DNA from 4 places in the Exiguobacterium sp. s145 genome. Region 1 is predicted to be linked to each of the others. Evidence: riboswitches for the same ligand, from Rfam matches in the RefSeq annotation. Region 1 holds a riboswitch; each other region holds the start of a gene.
The links. Region 1 has a riboswitch for S-adenosylmethionine ahead of mtnK (S-methyl-5-thioribose kinase). Riboswitches for the same ligand answer to the same signal wherever they lie in the genome.

Region 1 (4,759 bases):
ATCACCGGACTCGAACAATTCCAGTGCATGAACCCCGATTTGACGGGATGTCTTGGCATCCGTCGTATAAAGTTCCAATGCCTTTTGTTCGAGACGTATCGGCAGTTCTTTTAGCGTCGTAGCTGAAACGATCAGCTGATTCAGCTCATCAAGGACATTTCGTAGATTGACCGCCGTCGGACGGGTCGCAAGTAATTGTGCCGACACCGTCAACAGCCCCTGTTTTGCTTCAGTCAGCGTCCCTGTCGTCCGAAACGCTTCCTGAACGAGGACGAATCCGCCGAACAGACTGATGGCCGGTGCGCCGCGGACCCGTAATTGTTTGATGGCGTCAATCGCCTGCGCCAAGTCATGAATGATTTCATAATGTTCTTCTTCCGGAAGACGGGTCTGATCCAAAATCGTCACCGTCCGGTTTTCATAGATGATGCTCTGAACGAATCGGCTCATCGGCTGAGTTCCTCCGTCAAATCGAAGTTTCGTAAATCAGTGAACGTCTTGCATTCGGTCCGGCGTTTGATCAGTGCCACTCCAAGACGTAACGCATGCCGTTTCCGCTCGAGTCGCTCTGTTTCATCAGTGATGCTCTCAAGGTCGGCGACCGGTGCGAGTCCGATCGTCCGTCGGATCAATTCACAACCGGCAAAGCCAAGTGCGTCCTGTAAAATCGTGCTGAGGACATCGTCAACAAGCCCGTCCGCTGAACGGAACGGTTCGGCGGCTTCCCGTTCCCATAACGCTTTGAACGTCGAAGCAAAGGTCAGCCAAAACGTGTCGATATCCTTGACCCGTGCTTCCCGCAACTCGGCATAGTTCGGATACGCGGCAAAGCAGAGATGCGCGATGAATTGTCCGACATCAAAACCGAACGGTCCGTAAAAGGCGAACTCGGGATCGATGACTTTTGTTTCATCGGCTGAAGCAAAAATACTTCCGGTATGTAAGTCCCCGTGCAATAACGCATCGCCCTTCGTGATGAACAATGCTTCAAGCTTCGCGACTTCCCGTTTCAGCTCCGCGTCGTTCCAAATCCGGGCGACCTCCGCTTCGAGTCCTGCTTCAATCGCATTCGTTTCCGCGTCATAAAACGGATCCGTAAAGATTAATTTTTCCGTGATATCACAGAGATCCGGATTATAGTAGTTACGCGCCACTTGTTTTTTTGCGACCGGTCCAAGTGCAAAATCCGATGTATAAAACAGCGTCCGCGCCAAATACGAACCGATGTGTTCCGCGAGCAACGGATACTCCTCCCCTTCAAGCAGTCCGCCCCGGACGATTGTCAGGTGCGACAAATCTTCCATCACTGTGAATGCTTCTTCTTTGCTCGCATGGTAGACATGCGGGACGAACGGAACGGCGACTTTCGCGAATTCTTTTAGGGCCGATTGTTCAATCCAGGCCCGTTCGAGCGACAGCGGCCAGCTTTCGCCGACGACTTTCGCATATGGTAACGCCTGCTTTAAAATCAGTCGTTTTTCTCCTGCCTGAATCCGGAAAACGAGATTTAAATTCCCGTCGCCGATTTCTTCTGCCGTCACCGGTTCATTGCCGATCAAACCAATTGTCCGGACCCGTTCAATCGCGTCCTGTACTGTAAATGCTTGATACCCCATTCTGTTTTCCTCCTTGGTGATCACACGAAAAAACGCCTCTTTTCGTCAAAGAAAAGAGGCGCGGCAGAATATTCCGTCCTCTTATCTCTCAGACGAATGTCTGTTGGATGTAGCACCGTGCCGGATGGTCGGTTGCTGCGGCGTCTTCGGGCCAATTCCCTCTGCCAACTCACGATAAGAGTCATATGTAGTTGTCGTGTGATTGATGTTGATTTGAATACTACGTGCGTTGCTAGCCGTCTGTCAATTCCATTTTTTAGTGAAGTGGCTTCAAAAACGGAACCGTCTATAGAAGAAGTATTTTCAAAAAAATAAATTTTCAAAATATAGTTTGACAAGTGACGAATCTCATGTAAAAATTGCAATTAGATTTCACAATTTCATCCAATTCTTATCAAGAGCAGACGGAGGGACGAGCCCTACGATGTCGCAGCAACCGACCACTTGGCACGGTGCTAATTCTTGCAGCTATTACGCTGACAGATAAGAGTCCACGCGCAATTTTTCATGGTCTCTTGTCATTGACGAGGGACCATTTTTGTATTCTTCAACAAGGGAGAGACAGTCGATATGACGTATATTACCGCAACCTACCAACTCGGAACGACGGATCAGTTACCAAAACGGGCAGAACAAATCGCGCTCGGTTTGACCGTTGGTTCGTGGACCGATTTAAATCATTTGGAACAACAGCAGCTTGAATCGTTCAAAGGACAAGTTGTTCATACGGAAGAACACGACGGAAAAGGCTACATCACGATCCGTTATCCGGAACACAACGTCTCCCGTGACTTTTCAGCAATCTTAACGACAGTCTTCGGCAAACTGTCGCTCGACGGACAAATCAAATTAACAGATTTACAGCTTCCGGCTTCATTCACCACTGACTTCCCCGGCGCCAAATTCGGCATCGAGGGCGTCCGTCAATTGATTCAAGTCCACGACCGTCCTCTGTTGATGAGCATCTTTAAAGGCGTCATCGGTCGGGACCTCACCTTTTTGCGGGAACAACTCGAAGCGCAGCTCGCGGGCGGCATCGATCTCGTCAAAGATGATGAGATTCTATACGACAATCCGTTGACACCGGCACTTGACCGGGCACGGATCGGACGTGAAGTCCTGAATGCCCATTATGAAAAAACCGGCAAACGGGCGCTTTACGCGATTACGTTGAGTGGTCCCGTCTTCGGCTTAAAGGATCAGGCGAAACGTTTGATCGAAGCCGGTGCGACCGCTTTCCTGCTCAATACGTTTACATATGGACTCGATGTCCTGCGCGAATTGGCGGCTGATCCGGACATTTCCGTTCCGATCTTTAATCATCCGGCCTTAAGCGGAGCCTTAATCGCAAGCCCCGAATACGGCATTGCAGCCCCTGTTTTACTAGGGACTTTACCGCGGCTGGCCGGTGCCGATTTGACGTTGTTCCCGTCGCCTTACGGAAACGTCGCCCTCGCCAAAGACTTGGCGCGCGGAATTGCCGTCGAAGCGACACGGATCGGAGAAACGAAGACGATTCTTCCGGTTCCCTCGGCAGGCATTCATCCCGGTCTCGTCGCTCAGCTCGTTCATGATTTCGGGACTGATTCCGTCATCAATGCCGGTGGCGGCGTTCACGGTCATCCGCAGGGCGCGGCGGCCGGTGTGCTCGCTTTCCGTCAGGCCCTCGACGCAGCACTTGCCGGTGAATCTTTGACGAGTGCCGCAACGCGGCAGGAAGAGCTTCGGGTCGCCCTCGACGCCTGGGGGATTACGAAATGACGATCCGGATTTTATGTGACTTTGACGGGACCGTGACTGAACACGACAATATCATTGCGTTGATGACAGAATTCGCTCCCCCGGAAGCGTTTGAACCGTTGAAAAAAGGTGTCCTCGATCAATCATTGTCCATCCAGTCCGGTGTCGGACAGATGTTCCGGTTGCTCCCCTCGGATCGCAAACAGGACTATATTGATTTTTTGGAACAGCGGGCTGTCATCCGTCCCGGCTTTAAGACCTTACTCGCCTTTGCCAAATCGAACGGGATTGACTTTGCGATCGTCAGCGGCGGAATCGACTTTTTTGTCCAACCGATTCTTCAAGAGTTACTGACAGATGAAGCGATTTACTGCAACGGCAGTGACTTCAGAGGGGAGACGATTCGTATTGAGTGGCCGCACACTTGCGATGCAGCATGCAACAATCAATGCGGGTGTTGTAAAACGTCGATTGCCCGGAAGCTCAAGCAGGATGGCGATATCATCGTCGCGATCGGTGACTCCGTGACGGATTTTGAACTAGCGAAACAAGCGGATCATGTCTATGCCCGCGATTATCTGATTACGCTGTGCGAACAGCACGGTATTCCGTACACGCCGTTTGAAACATTTTACGACATTGTGGATCATCTGCAGACAACGGAGGTGTACGCATGACATTTTTGACACGATACGAAGAACTCCGCGCCATCAAACAAGAGTTCGCAGCGCGGGACTGGTTTCCCGGTACAAGCGGTAACCTCGCTATTCGGACAAACAGCAGTCCGACGGAATTTCTTGTGACGGCAAGCGGGAAAGATAAACGGCAAGACACGCCGGACGATTTTGTCCATGTCGACGCGACCGGTCAATTGATCGGCGACGAGCAAAACGGACGTCCTTCCGCCGAGACGTTGCTGCATGTCGAAGTGTTTAACCGGACGACAGCCGGCTGCTCGCTTCATGTCCATACCGTCGACAACAACGTTATTTCGGAACTGTACGGAGACCGCGGGGAAATCCGGTTCCGCGGTCAGGAAATCATCAAAGCACTCGGCCGTTGGGAAGAAGATGCGGAAGTCATCGTGCCGATCATCACGAATCATGCCGACATCCCGACTCTTGCCGCTGACTTTGCCAAACACATCCGGACCGAAAGCGGCGCCGTTTTGATTCGCAATCACGGGATCACCGTCTGGGCACCGACTGCTTTTGAAGCCAAAAAACAGTTGGAAGCCTTTGAATTTTTGTTCAGCTACACTTTAAAACTGCAAACGTGCCGACAGGCGATTTATTAAAAGGAGGAATTTACAATGGCAACAGTACTTTTCCAAAAAACAAACGAACGGTATACGGATCAAAACGAGGTATCTGCTTTTCTCGTTTCACGTGGTGTCCTGTACG
Region 2 (4,759 bases), on a different contig from region 1:
TCGACGATGACTTTTGGCAAGTCCGCTTGCCGAACGGAACAACCGGTTATGTCATCAATCCGTACATCGGAACAACAAAACCGGATATGCGTTACACCCAACAAGCGATTAACCGTCAAAAAATCTATACGGTCAAAGCAACATCGTCTTATTTTGCGACACCGGTCAGTCCGAAAAGTGCCGGATTGGTGGAACAGGGAAAACGTGTTTATCCCCGGTACCGGGTCGGTAATTTTTATGTCATCCAGTCCGGCTGGTCCCCTGTTTATCTGCCGGTCAGTGCCGTCACGGTCAAGACGGATACACGGATTGCACAGAAAAATACATCGCGCGGTGAAAAGTTGATTCAGGCAGCCGCCAAACACTTGGGAACACCATATACATGGGGTTCGCAAACAGCAGCCAACGGTGGGTTTGATTGTTCCGGACTGATTCATTACGCGACGAATGAAGCCGGGAAATACGGTGGCCGGACGAACGTCAGCGGCTACTGGTACGGGGCGTTCTTTACGAATCGACGGACGACAATCAGCAGCGGGAAACGGTCGGATATCGTCTTCTTCGAAAATACGTACACGGATGGACCGTCACACATCGGTATCATGCTCGATAATGAATATTTCATTCATGCCGGCGGCTCACAACTGCAAATCAATTCGATTTACGAACCACGTTGGCAGGAACATTTCCTCGGCTTTAAATCGATGTAACAACGAAAAAGGCGTATGGCCCCTTTCGGATCCATGCGCCCTTCTTTCCTTGATTTAGAATGTCATCTCGACGTACTTCGTCACTTGACGATCCTCCAGGTATAACTCGATTTGTTCCCGGTATGCTTTATAATGATCAGATGCGATATGCGCTTCCAGAGCCTCTTCGTCCCGGTACACTTCATAAAGCATGAACTGATGTTCATTTTCAATCGATTGATGTAATGTATAACGCAAGCAACCCGGTTCATTTTGTGCTGCTTTGTAGACTGTGCTTAAAATCGGAAAGACTTGATCGGCTAATCCTGCTTTGACTGTAAGAACGGCATTGACGATGATTTCACCCATATGTTGATTCCTCCTCTGATTGATTACCTCTATCTGTACCCGTTTTTACTCAAGACATACCGAAAAGGATGATTTCGATGCAAGAAAATTTATTCACCTACTTAACTGAGTATGAATCAGAGATGATTCGTTTACGCCGCGACTTTCACCGCCATCCGGAATTATCGTTTCAGGAAGTCCGGACTCCCGCTAAAATCGCCGCTTTTTATGACGCCCTCGGTATTCCTTACCGGGCGAACGTCGGTGGCAGCGGAATTGTCGCGACGCTGACAGGAACACGTCCCGGGAAAACAATCGCCATCCGGGCCGATTTTGATGCGTTACCGTTGCAGGAAGAAACCGAGTTATCGTTCCGTTCGATTCGTCCCGGTGTCATGCATGCCTGCGGACACGACGGTCATACGGCGATTGTTCTCGGACTGGCCGCTGCTTTTCATGCCATACAGGATGAACTGGCAGGTACTGTCGTCTTCATTCATCAACACGGTGAAGAAGTGTTCCCCGGCGGTGCCATCCAGATGATTGAGGACGGTTGTCTCGACGGTGTCGATGCCATCTTCGGCACCCACCTCGAAAATGATCTTCCGGTCGGATCAATCGGCTATCACAGCGGTCATACGTTATGTGCGATCGATGAATTTGAAATCGTTGTTCATGGTCAAGGCGGTCATGCCCAGGCCCCGCACCGGACACAGGATGCGCTCGTCGCCGGTGCCCAGCTTGTCTGCAATCTCCAGCATCTCGTCAGCCGGCGGGTTGATCCGTTTGAGCCGGCTATCGTTGCGATCGGTTCGTTCCACGCCGGAACGGCTCCGAACATCGTCACCGGTGAAGCCCGGATCGTCGGAGAAATCCGGACGTTCAATGAACAACTCCGGCACCAGTTACGTCAACAGGTGGACCTCGTCGCCCGGACGACCTGCACCGGAGTCGGCGCTGATTATTCGATCGATTTCACGACCGGTTATCCGTCGCTTTGGAATCATCCGGATGAAACACAGCTCGTCCAGGAAGCCGCCGGTTTTTTACCGGAAGCACAGGTTCGCGAGATGAAACCGATGATGGCAGCGGATGACTTTGCCTATTACCTCGAAAAAGTACCGGGCAGTTATTTCTTCACGGGCTCTGCAAAAACGGATGGGCGGACGATTTATCCGCAACACCATCCGAAATATGAAATCGATGAGCGGGCTCTACTGATTGGAGCGAAAACGTTAGGAGCGACCGTTCTTCGTGCCCTGCAAACATAAGGATTGACTTTCCACTTTTATGAATGGTATTATCATCCCAATGATAACGAACTTACATCAACTTCATATAACACTTATCAAGAGTGGACCGAGAGATCTGGATCGATGACGTCCCAGCAACCTGCGTACAGCAAGGTGCTACGACCAGCAAAGCGAAAGCTTTGGTTGATAAAAAGCGGCGACTCCTTTTGCAACCAAGCAAAGGAGTCGTTTTCGTTTTCTCACTGTCAGACATGACAGGATTAAGGCTCAAGAAGCCAAGGGAAAGGGAGAGATGACATGGAAAAAGCAACATTTGCAGGAGGATGTTTCTGGTGCATGGTGACACCATTTGAGGAACTGCCGGGGATTCACAGTATCGTATCCGGCTATACAGGAGGACATGTCGACAATCCGACATACGAGCAAGTCAAAACCGGAACGACCGGACATTCCGAAGTCGTCGAAATTACATTTGACCCGGCGCTGTTCTCATACGAACGGTTACTCGAACTGTACTGGCCGCAAACGGATCCGACCGATGCCGGCGGACAATTCCAGGACCGCGGGACACAGTATGCTCCGGCGATTTTTTATCATACGGAAGAACAACGCCTTGCAGCAATTGCTTCGCGTGACGCCTTAGCGGCGACAAACCGTTTTAAACAACCAATCGTCACCCGGATCGAACCGGCACACGCCTTCTATCCGGCGGAAGAATACCATCAGGACTTCCACAAAAAAAATCCGACGCACTACAAAAAAGACCGGAAAGCATCCGGTCGCGATGCCTTTATCGATGTCGCCTGGAAAGAAGAAGTCACTGTCTGATTCAGCTTCAAAAAGAGATCACCCTTTCACGCACTTTACCAGTAGAAGTGGCGTGAAAGAAATGATCTCTTTTTTTATATCTTTTTTTCTTCAGGAAATGACTTTAACATCTTCCACTTCTTCTGTATCCTCTGCGACCTGATACCGTTTCAGGACAAAGATGCCGCTGAGCATGACGGCCAGACCGATGATTTGACCGAACGACAACTCGACTTTCGGTAAACCGAACCAGCCAAAGACGTCGACACAGAGCGCAAAACTGAGTTGCGAAATCAGGACGACGGAAATCGCAATCGACGGTCCGAGCAACTGAATTCCCCGCATGACACAAAAGACAACCCCGACACCAACGAAACCGCCAAACAGATAAAGCGGTTCGACTTCGGCCAGCCCCGCAAGCGTTCCACCCCGAAAGAAGATCAATGCGAGCAACGACCCGAGCAGTCCGACAAAAAAGACTAATGTCGTCGTCGCCCAAGCACCGAAGGCATGACTCATCCGTGCATTTAAAACGGTCTGTAAACTGATCATCATTCCTGCGACGATGGCACAAAACATTCCGAGTCCCATTCTAATCCCTCCTATTCCATTCAGGCAAATGAAAAAATCAAGACGCCGGTCAACATCAAGCCGACACCGACCCACTGCCCGGTATTACTGCTTTTTTTAATGACTCCAAACCAGCCGTTCAAATCAATCACAAAGGCACACAAAATCTGGGCGACAAGTAACAGCGACATTGCCCATGTCATCCCGAGCAATTGAATCGACGTTAGTTCCGTCACGACGACCAGGACACCAAGCAATCCGCCGCTTGCGTAAATCAGCGGCAAAGTGCGGAAACCGCCGATTTTTCGGTCGCGGACAAATCCGTAAATTAATAAACAGCCGATCAGACCGACGAAATGGACGATCGTCACGGAGATCCATGGCCCTACCGCGTCACCGAGCCGGGCATTAAAGATCCCTTGCAATGCGATGAACAATCCGCTGAATAAAGCAAAAACGATTCCTTGCATCTTCATCCTCCTTTTTCTCTAATTATGAGTAGAACGTATTTTACACTCATTTGAAAGGACAAATGTCCTGAACCACAAGAAAAAGAAGCAGACCAGATCGGTCGGCTTCTTTTTCTTGTACGCTACTGGAGTGTCCGGTACATGCGTTCGATCCGTCCGAACGCATCATCCATCATCCGGTTAAACAGCTCCGCGACGGTCGGAACATCGTCAATCAAACCGGAAATCAGACCTGCATTGACGTATCCTGCCGTCTCGTCCCCCTCAAGGGCTCCTTTGATATGAAACGATTCGTTTGTCTGTTCCTGAAAAGCCGTGAGTGACGTCGGCTGCAGTGCCTCGACATACGGTCCGTTCAACACCCGCCGAACCTGTCCGACTTCACGACCGATGATTCGTGTTTCCAGATCGTCCGCCTGCACAAGATGTTGTTTATACTGCTCATGCACACGGGATTCCTGTGTCGCAATCAATCGAGTGCCGAGCTGCACACCTTCTGCTCCGAGCATCCAGGCAGCGGCAAGACCACGCCCGTCGCCGATGCCGCCGGCGGCAAGGACAGGAATCGTGACATGATCCGCAATTTGCGGAATCAAGGTCATCGTCGTCAACTCAAGCGGTG
Region 3 (4,759 bases), on a different contig from region 1:
GCGTCTGATGAACTGGGACCGGGCCGATTATAAGCTCGCAGCGCTGACACCGTACAGTCCCTTAAAACCGGTCACGCGGGCACACAGCGAAAACATGGCGAAGAATAATTTCTTCTCTCATACCGATCCGGAAGGACGTGATCCGTTTGACCGGATGAAAGAAAACGGAATTCGCTTTTCGGCAGCCGGAGAAAATCTGTCGATGGGCTATCCGAATGTCTTTGCAGCGCACTGGGGCTTGATGAACTCCAAAGGACACCGCGATAACATCATGAACAAGACCTTCGAACAGGCGGATACCGGTGTCGCGTTCCGTGACAATGCACCGTACTTTACGATTAATTTCCGGACACCCTGAAGCAACATTTAAAACGAAGTGTACGCATCACCCCGATTTTGCGAAAGCAGAATGGGGGTTCTTTTGTGTGGATCAATCTGTAGATGGATGACGCACCACATAGATTTGAATTCTATCTTGAAAAATGAGAGAAGGCTTTTGATTGACGAAGCCTTGTCTTCTTCGCTCGCTTTTCTCGGGCGGAACGCAAGCTAGCTGTCATCTGTTTGATGACCGGGTCTCGCCTGTTCCTGACGGAAGCGAAGCTTCCTTTTCCCATAGAAGTCGAGCGGAAGACGTGACTTCTCCAAGAGTCATCATTCAATGGAAAACCCCTGAAATCGTTCCACCTCTTTTTTGTAAAGGGAGGCAGCTGTTTCAGGGGTTTTATATCATTTTTAGATAAACTGATATACAAAAAGAGTTATGTTAGTTTGCCCAGTCCGGTTTACTGAATCCTTTGAATGATTTTTCGATAACGTTATTAAAGTCATCCGATTTGACGACAGCCGTCAAATCTTTCGCCAGTTGTTTATCGGCATTCGATGTTTTGATGGCGACCAGATTCCGATACTGCTCATCCATTTTTTCGAGTGCTAGTGCATCCAGCAAATCAAATTTCGCGGCTAACGCAAAGTTTCCCGGAACGGCAGAGATGTCGACACTTTCGATGGCACGCGGCAGTTGGGCGGCTTCGAGCGGTTTGATGACCAGTTTCTTCGGATTCTTGACGATATCTTTTTCAGAGACCGTCAGTGGATCCGTGTCGGCTTTCAATTCAATCCAACCTTGGTCAGCGAGCAGATTCAGTGCCCGGGCCTGGTTCGTCGGATCGTTTGGTGTCGCGACTTCCGCTCCTGTCTTGACGTCATCCAGCGATTTGTAGGATTTGCTGTACAATCCCATCGGTGCCGTCGGGACAGTGATCAGTCCTTTGAGATCGAGGTTCTTTTCCTTGGCAAACGTCTTCAGGTAGATGGAGTGTTGGAACAGGTTGGCATCAATATCACCACTGCCGAGCGCGATGTTCGGTTGAATATAATCGCCGAACTCGACGATTTCGACGTCGTAGCCTTTCTTTTCAAGCCCGGGTTGAATTGCTTCTTTGACCATGTCACTGTAGGGACCGCTCGTTGCGCCGATCTTGATCGATTTATTGTCTTCTTTGGCACTGCTGTCACCGCAACCGGCAAGAATTCCGGCACCGAGTAATCCTGTTGCTAAAAAGGCATAACGTTTTTTCATCTTCATTCTCTCCCTTGAAGTTCTCTATTTGTAGTTACCGTTTATCAGCACGACGGGCCAGAACATTGCCGAGCCCTTGAATACTTTGAACAATGATGACGAGGACGACGATTGTCACAATCATGACGACATTATCGTACCGGTAATAGCCGAAGCGGATAGCCAGGTCACCGACACCGCCACCGCCGACGATACCCGCCATGGCGGAAAAACCGATCAGGCTGATCGTCGTTAAGGTGACGGCTTGAATAATGCCGGGAAGGGCTTCCGGTAAAAGGGCGCTCAGGATGATCCGCACCGGTGTCGCGCCGCATGCTTCCGCTGCTTCAATCAATCCCGGTGGAATCTCACGGAGCGATGTCTCGACGAGCCGGGCGAGAAACGGGATGGCAGCGACACTCAGACTGACGGAAGCCGCTGTCGGACCAATCGTGTTATCGAGTAATAATTGTGTCAATGGAATCAACGCGACGAGCAGGATGATGAACGGTAACGAACGGACGATATTAACGAAAAAGTCCAAGATGCTGCGAACGAAGACGTTCTGGAAAAACAATCCGCGGTCCGTGATGAACAACAAAATCCCGAGTGGAATGCCGACGATGAGAGCAAAGCCCAGTGAAATTCCGACCATTAAGGCGGTCTCACCTAACGCTTTCGCAAGCTCCGGTAACATGATTTCAATGCGTTCAAGCCACATCCTGGATCACCTCAAGCGTGTGAAGTTGTTCTTCGAGCCACGTCAAGGAACGGTTCACGTGAAGGGTCGGACCGGTCAAACTGACAATCAGCACTCCGAAAGCGACGTTCTGGATATAGTCGACCTTACCGTGGAGGATGCTGACGGAAATATCAAACTGTTTAATTGCTTCCGATAACGTACTTTCACCGGTCTTTTCACCTGTGAATTGCAGGCGGATAATTTTTCCCGGTGTCGTTCGCAAGATCCGTTCCGGTAACTCGATCTGGAGTGCCGTATCGACATAATGTTTCGTGACATCATGTGCCGGCTGACTGAACAGGTCGTATGTACGGGCGACTTCAACGACTTCACCTTGCGCCATGACGGCAACCCGGTGACAAATCTGTTTGACGACATCGATTTCATGGGTAATGAGAATGATCGTCAGGCCAAGCCGTTCATTCAAGTCTTTCAGCAGTTCGAGAATTTGCAGCGTCGTGACCGGATCAAGAGCGGACGTGGCTTCGTCACATAACAGGACGCTCGGATTATTCGCAAGGGCACGGGCAATCCCGACCCGTTGCTTTTGACCGCCGCTGAGCTGACTCGGGAAATTCGTCTCGAAGCCTTCAAGCCCTACTAGGGAGACGAGCTCTTTAATCCGTTGTGGGAAGTCAGTCCGTTTGACGCCGGCAGCCTTTAAAGCGAAGGCGATATTGTCGGCGACATTCCGGGATTGAATCAGTTGAAAGTGTTGAAAAATCATCCCGATGTTCAATCGCAGTTCGCGTAAGCTGCCTTTTGAGAGATCCGACAGATTGATACCCGATACTTTAACCGTTCCTTGTGTCGGTGTCTCCAGTCCATTGATCAGACGGAGCAGGGTGCTTTTTCCGGCACCGGATTCACCGATGATGCCAAAGATTTCACCTTGTTGAATCGTTAAATTGACGTCGCGTAATGCAAAGATTGGTGTCCGGTCACGAACGAACCGTTTGGTGATCCCTTTAAATTCAATCATCTGTCGTTTCCTCCCTATACAAAAAAATCGCTTTTTTCCAGTTAAGAGCAACCAGAAAAAAGCGACGAAGTGTAAGATTTCGTAACTTATCTCTCAGAATGAAACATTCTGTAGGATGTGGCACCGTTCCTTAAAGGTGGTTGCCGGACGTCGTTGGGCCTAATCCCTCGGTCGCTCTCGATAAGTAGATATGCTGTTGGGACTTACTGTAACGGAAATCATTCCCATTTGTCAAACGTTTTTTCAGAATTATTCCGCAACGGTCTGACGAAACAGATTCAATTGACCAATCCGTTCTGCCGCTTCGACCAATCGTTCGGCGTCGGCAATCAGACTGATCCGGACGTAACCTTCCCCGTATTCGCCGAAGAAATGTCCCGGTGTGACGGCGACATGCGCTTCGTCGAGCAGGTGATCGGTAAAGCTTTGGGACGTGTAGCCGGACGGGACCGGCAACCAGACGAAGAACGAACCGCCCGGGATCGGTCCGTCCCAACCGATTTCCTGTAACTTTCCGAACAAGGCATCACGCCGGGCTTCATACAGAGCGCTCAGTTCGCGGACACACGTCTGATCGCTTGAAAGAGCGACGGTTGCTGCCTGTTGAATCGGTGTGAAAGCACTGACGTATAAGTGTTCCTGGTACGTCTCGATACTTGCGATGACGGACGGATTCCCGATGGCGAAGGCGATTCGGAAACCGGACATGTTAAAACGTTTCGATAATGAAAACAGTTCGATTCCGACGTCTTTTGCGCCTTCCGTCTGGAGGAAACTGCGGGTCGGACCGTCGAAGCTGATTCCGCCGTAGGCGAGGTCGTGGACGACGCAAATGTCGTTCGCATCAGCGAAGGAAACCGTTTGCTCGAAGGCTTCCGCTGTTGCCGTCGCCCCGGTCGGATTGCTCGGGTAGTTGAGGAACAACATCCGGGCCCGTTCGACATCTGTCGTATCAAGTAACGTGTAGTCAGGTAAAAAGGCATTTTCCGCAAGGAGCGGCAATGTGATCGGGTAAGCTCCGGCAAGGGCGGCGCCGGATAAGTAATCCGGGTATCCGGGATCAGGAACAATGACACCTTCACCGGGATTGACGATCGTTTGCGGTAAAGCGACGATACCGGCTTTGCTGCCGAGCAAAATGGCGACTTCAGAGGCCGGATCGATGTTTACGCCAAACTCTGACTGATAAAAATCCGCGACAGCCTGTTTGAGGAAATCGTGTCCGCGAAACGGCGGGTACTGGAGGTTTGAAGCGTCATTGATCGCTTCTTTCAAGGCATCCAGAATATGTACGGGTGTCGTCTGATCCGGTGTTCCCTGACCAAGCGTGATGACGTCATGACCGGCAGCCTTGACGGCACCGATCCGCTGGGCGAGCTCGGCAAAGACCGGAGCGGGTAACCGATCAATCGCAATAGATGGGGCGAAATGTTTCATCTGTCTTCCTCCTTGTTGGGTATTGTCGTCAAGGATA
Region 4 (4,759 bases), on a different contig from region 1:
CTTACGTATTTTAATGGATGAATCCGGCCGGGATACGACGATTCCCGTTACGATCAAAGATGGATTGACTGTCAGCACGGATCAGACGGCACAGTGGGTCGCTGAAATTGTCGTCCTGAAAAATGATCAACCGATCATCGACGAGTTGTTCACCAAAAATTTACGGGCCTTGATTGAAATTACGATCTCACGACCTGATAATGATCCGGCTGCGATGATTGTGACGCCGCTCGAATCAACTCCCTTAAGTGAAGGGGTATCGTATCTGTTCAAAGGAAAGATGGTCATGATGAAAAACGACTTGTCGGAATCCATCTTACGCGAAGTCGTCGAGGATCATTTCACCGGTGAAGCCTTGATTCAGGAATACAAAGACCGACGTTCGAAACGCGGCGCACATATTACGAGTATCGCAAAAGAAACGTTTAAACAGTACCTCCACGAAAATCCAACCATCTCTTAAGGACGTATCGTTTGATCTACGATATGATCCGCGACATTGATGCGGTCAATTTCATACCGGTCGGAGAAACGAATATAGTTCGCACATGCATTCTTCAGCGGTGTCCGGTAACTGAAGCTATCATCAATCGAGGATAATGCCGCTTTGATTGTATGCGAGTGACAGACGATCAACAGGCGTTGTCCCCGGTATTTTTCTGTCAGTTCTTCAATTGCCGAAAACACCCGCTGTTGGATTTCCTGTTCGGTTTCAAGTCCCGGTACACGTTCCGTATCATTCGCTTGGACGGCTTCATAGATTCCGGCGACGGGCTGTCCTGACGCCAATCCAAACTCCCGTTCGACCAACCGGTCATCCGTCTCCGTCACATCCAGTCCGACGGAACGTCCGATGATTTCTGCCGTCTCGACTGCCCGCGATAAGGGGCTCGAAATCAAGACGTCCCATTGTTCTTCCGCCAGATACGCAGCACTCATTTCAGCCTGCCACCGTCCGGTTTCATTCAGCGGAATATCCTCCCGTCCTTGAATCCGTTCGTTTAAATTCCAATCCGTCTGACCATGACGCACTAAACAAATTTCTGTCATTTCACTGTCTCCTTCAAAAGAAATATGACTGATTGTATCATGTTTTCTTTTTTAATGAAGGGTCTCCCTGGGCGGCAACGCCAGGACTTGACAGCTGAACGCTTCAATCCGTTCCAGCAACCGCTCGATTTTGAGCGGGTTTTCCGTTTGGGCAAAACTCGCCAGTGAATGTGTGCCGTTCGGGAAGGAAAACAGTCGGACATCCGCTCCGACATCCGCTCCTTTTTCCACGAAATGCAATGCTTGCGTAAACGGGACAATCGGATCTTTTTTCCCGTGCAGCAGCATGATCGGCGGCGAGTCCGCCCGTAAGTGCGTCACCGGCGAGACCCGTGTCATAAGTTCCCGCCACTCTTCCCTGCCACCCCCGTAAAACTTGATATGGGCAATCCAGGTTTGAATGAACTTGAACAGCAGGAAATTCGTTGGAGGATACAAGGCAATGACACCGCTGATCAACGGCAGGCGTTCCATTTTTTGTTCGCCGACAAATTCCGTCGGAGCGAGTGCCGTCGTCAGCATCAAGGCGGCTCCGGCTGAATCTCCCCACAGCACCATCCGTCCGCGCATGATTTGTAAATCATTCGCCTCTTGATTCAAGAAACAGAGTGCGTCCCCTACGTCCTCCAGATTATCCGGAAAATAGCTGCCGTCTTCGAATAAGCGGTAATCGATGCTGCAAACGGCGATACCGAGCTCGAGGAAACGTTCCATGATTGGTGTAAAACAAAAGACATCATCCCGGTTTCCCCTGACGAAGGCTCCCCCATGCGCATAAATCGCGACCGGGAAAGGACCGTCCCCTGGAGGATAGTATAAATCCAGCTTCAATTCTTGGGTGTGAACGGTTTTATACACAACCGTCCGCGGCGCGAGTTGGACTTCTGACAGCGGAAGAGCCGGTTCTGTCCATCGTAATAACGCACCGTAGTTGTTCCAAATGCTTGCTCCGGCCGCAGCCGTCGTTAAAATCGCTGCCCCTCCCATCAGCCAAGCGGTTTCCCGTTTCACCTCATCACCTCCGAAATTTCCTCTCGATTTCTAATCTTATTAGTCTTTTACCCGATTTATTTAGAAGTCGAACGTCTTCCCTGACTGGTACTTGACGCTTGGTTTCGGATTCGTTATAGTGAAAAGGTTCAAATCGGAATAATTACGTTTTAATATTTTTTTGGAGGGTTTATTCATATGAAAAAATTACTTTCAGCTTTCACGGTCGCCTTTGCAGGAGCTGCTTTTCTTGCTGCCTGCGGTTCTTCCGAATCCACTCAGGATGCGGCCGACCAAAATCTCCGTGTGTATACATCGACATTCGCTACCGCGGCAATCGCCAAGGAAATTGGCGGAACCGATATCGACGTCAAGATGATTGTTCCACCCGGTGCCGATCCGCACTCGTACGAGCCGACGTCTAAACAACTGACAGAAATCGCACAAGGCGATCTGTTCCTCTTAACCGGTACGACGCTTGAACCGTACTCCAAAAAAATCAAAGCCAGTCTTAAAGGCAACGATGTTCGTTTCGTCGAGACGAGTAAAGGAATCGACTTACTCGAAGCAAACGCCACGCTTCATGAACATGAAGGACACACCGACGAACATGCGGCAGAAGAACATGATCACGGCAAATTTGATCCGCATGTCTGGCTCGATCCGAACAATGCCAAAGTGATGGCTCAATCAATTACGACGGCACTCGCTAAAGAAGTACCTGCTAAAAAAGCAACGTTTGAGAAAAATCTCACCGCTTTTAATAGCAAGGCCAATAAGCTTGATCAAAACTTGCAACAGGCTGTTGATGAAGGATCCAAAAAAGAATTGCTCGTCACCCATGCCGCTTACGGATATTTAGCAGAACGCTACGGATTCTCGCAATTGCCGATTGCCGGTATCTCTCCGTCGGACGAGCCTTCGCAAAAACAACTGGCGGCGATCGTCAAGGAAGCCCAACTTCACGACTTGAAGTATATCGCTTTCGAAGAGACGGTTTCACCGAAAGTTGCCCGTGTCATTCAACAGGAAATCGGAGCGGAGGCCATTACGATCCACAACCTCGAGTCCGTCACGAAAGCACAGCAGAAGGCATCGTATTTTGAGTTGATGAATGAAAATGTCGCGACTCTCAAACAAGCACTTCAGTGAAGTAGTGTTGACATGCAGTAAAAGATGCGTTACGGTAGAAAACGTATTTCAGACAATTAAATGACTTCTTTTTATCGCGAGAGACGGAGGGACTGGCCCGATGATGTTTCGGCAGCGGACGATTAAATCGTACTGTGCCAAATCCAGCAAGCTGCGGCTTGAGAGATAAGAAGAGCGTCTTTTTCAGTAAAGACCTCCTTCTTTCTTGCGAAGGAGTCTTTTTTTGTACTTGTAGAAAAGGAGTGGTTTGATGAACGAAACGATTACACCGAATAAATGGGCACTTCTACCGTTACTTGTCTTTTTAGTTCTTTTTATCGGTGCCGGTATTTTTTACGATGACTTTTACAAGTTTCCGATTCTGATTGCGGCTTTGATTGCCTTGATTTTTGCGGCGGTCACAACAAAAGGCGGTATTAATCAGACCGTGGAACGGATTGCAGCAGGTGCAGGAAATCCGGACATCATGATTATGGTCTTTATCTTCTTGCTTGCCGGTGCCTTTTCCGGAACGGCCGATGCAATCGGCGCGATCGAAGCAACCGTCAATGCGTCATTAACATTTTTACCTCCGTCCCTCCTGATGAGCGGACTGTTCATCATCGCCGCCTTCATCTCGATGGCGATGGGGACTTCCACCGGTACGATTGCGGCACTCGCTCCGATTGCCCTTGGAATCCATGAAGCAACCGGTGTCAATGTTGCGATTGCGGCCGCCGCTGTCGTTGGTGGCGCAATGTTCGGCGACAACTTATCGTTCATTTCCGATACGACGATTGCAGCCGTCCGGACACAAAAAACCAACATGCGTGATAAATTCCGAACCAATTTCCTGATTGTTTTGCCGGCAGCTATTCTGACTATCATCATCCTGGCATTTGTCTCAAGCACAGGAAATGTCGTCGAAGCGAAGGCGTTTGAGTTTTATAAACTGATTCCGTATCTGTCCGTCATCATCCTCGCCTTGTTTGGCGTCAACGTCATTCTTGTTTTGATTGGTGGAACCGTTTTAACAGGTATCATCGGGATGATTGACGGCAGCTTCGGCTTAAGCGGTTTTGTCCTATCCATGTCTGACGGCCTGATGGGAATGGCGGAAATCTCGATTTTGACATTACTGATGGGTGGTCTCGTCAGTCTGATCACCTTTAACGGTGGGATTGCTTACCTGAAAGAAACGCTGACGCAAAAAATCTCTCAACGTCGCGGCGCGGAATTCAGCATGGCAGCACTCGTCAGTGCGACGAACCTCGCAACAGCGAACAATACGATTTCGATTCTTGTCGCCGGTCCACTGGCAGCAGAAATCGCCGATACGTATGACATCGACCGAAAAAAGTCAGCCAGTATTCTTGATATCTTCTCTTGCGGCATCCAAGGTATCATTCCCTACGGCGCCCAGTTGCTGATTGCCGCGGAATTGACGAAAACGGCCTCTCCGGAACTGATTCCTTATCTGTTTTATCCGTTCCTGCTGTTCGTTTGTGGATCTCTTGCGATTCTTTTCGGCTTCCCGCGTCGGAAAACATCGGACGCACGTCAAAAAAATGTTTCATAACAAACAGAC

Region 2: it holds a riboswitch for S-adenosylmethionine, as region 1 does, so the genes downstream of both, msrA (peptide-methionine (S)-S-oxide reductase MsrA) here and mtnK (S-methyl-5-thioribose kinase) in region 1, are expected to answer to the same signal.
Region 3: it holds a riboswitch for S-adenosylmethionine, as region 1 does, so the genes downstream of both, KNQ07_RS14340 (methionine ABC transporter ATP-binding protein) here and mtnK (S-methyl-5-thioribose kinase) in region 1, are expected to answer to the same signal.
Region 4: it holds a riboswitch for S-adenosylmethionine, as region 1 does, so the genes downstream of both, KNQ07_RS10395 (Na+/H+ antiporter NhaC family protein) here and mtnK (S-methyl-5-thioribose kinase) in region 1, are expected to answer to the same signal.

The regions. Positions count from the first base shown of each region.
Region 1 covers NZ_JACSMV010000030.1:7,248-12,006, reverse strand. The annotation lists gene mtnA (S-methyl-5-thioribose-1-phosphate isomerase) at 1-450, opposite strand, end outside; gene mtnK (S-methyl-5-thioribose kinase) at 447-1,616, opposite strand; SAM riboswitch class I at 1,695-1,797, opposite strand; SAM riboswitch class I at 2,005-2,106, shown strand; gene KNQ07_RS15430 (2,3-diketo-5-methylthiopentyl-1-phosphate enolase) at 2,187-3,377, shown strand; gene KNQ07_RS15425 (2-hydroxy-3-keto-5-methylthiopentenyl-1-phosphate phosphatase) at 3,374-4,033, shown strand; gene KNQ07_RS15420 (methylthioribulose 1-phosphate dehydratase) at 4,030-4,653, shown strand; gene KNQ07_RS15415 (1,2-dihydroxy-3-keto-5-methylthiopentene dioxygenase) at 4,669-4,759, shown strand, end outside.
Region 2 covers NZ_JACSMV010000010.1:10,818-15,576, forward strand. The annotation lists gene KNQ07_RS09250 (SH3 domain-containing C40 family peptidase) at 1-710, shown strand, start outside; gene KNQ07_RS09255 (putative quinol monooxygenase) at 765-1,058, opposite strand; gene KNQ07_RS09260 (M20 metallopeptidase family protein) at 1,136-2,308, shown strand; SAM riboswitch class I at 2,380-2,483, shown strand; gene msrA (peptide-methionine (S)-S-oxide reductase MsrA) at 2,588-3,118, shown strand; gene KNQ07_RS09270 (DMT family transporter) at 3,209-3,688, opposite strand; gene KNQ07_RS09275 (DMT family transporter) at 3,709-4,137, opposite strand; gene KNQ07_RS09280 (NAD(P)H-dependent flavin oxidoreductase) at 4,260-4,759, opposite strand, start outside.
Region 3 covers NZ_JACSMV010000025.1:1,320-6,078, forward strand. The annotation lists gene KNQ07_RS14325 (CAP domain-containing protein) at 1-358, shown strand, start outside; gene KNQ07_RS14330 (MetQ/NlpA family ABC transporter substrate-binding protein) at 767-1,582, opposite strand; gene KNQ07_RS14335 (methionine ABC transporter permease) at 1,617-2,282, opposite strand; gene KNQ07_RS14340 (methionine ABC transporter ATP-binding protein) at 2,272-3,285, opposite strand; SAM riboswitch class I at 3,369-3,472, opposite strand; gene KNQ07_RS14345 (aminotransferase class I/II-fold pyridoxal phosphate-dependent enzyme) at 3,535-4,722, opposite strand.
Region 4 covers NZ_JACSMV010000012.1:68,624-73,382, reverse strand. The annotation lists gene KNQ07_RS10415 (YwpF family protein) at 1-463, shown strand, start outside; gene KNQ07_RS10410 (histidine phosphatase family protein) at 460-1,050, opposite strand; gene KNQ07_RS10405 (alpha/beta hydrolase) at 1,102-2,061, opposite strand; gene KNQ07_RS10400 (metal ABC transporter solute-binding protein, Zn/Mn family) at 2,239-3,192, shown strand; SAM riboswitch class I at 3,261-3,364, shown strand; gene KNQ07_RS10395 (Na+/H+ antiporter NhaC family protein) at 3,443-4,750, shown strand.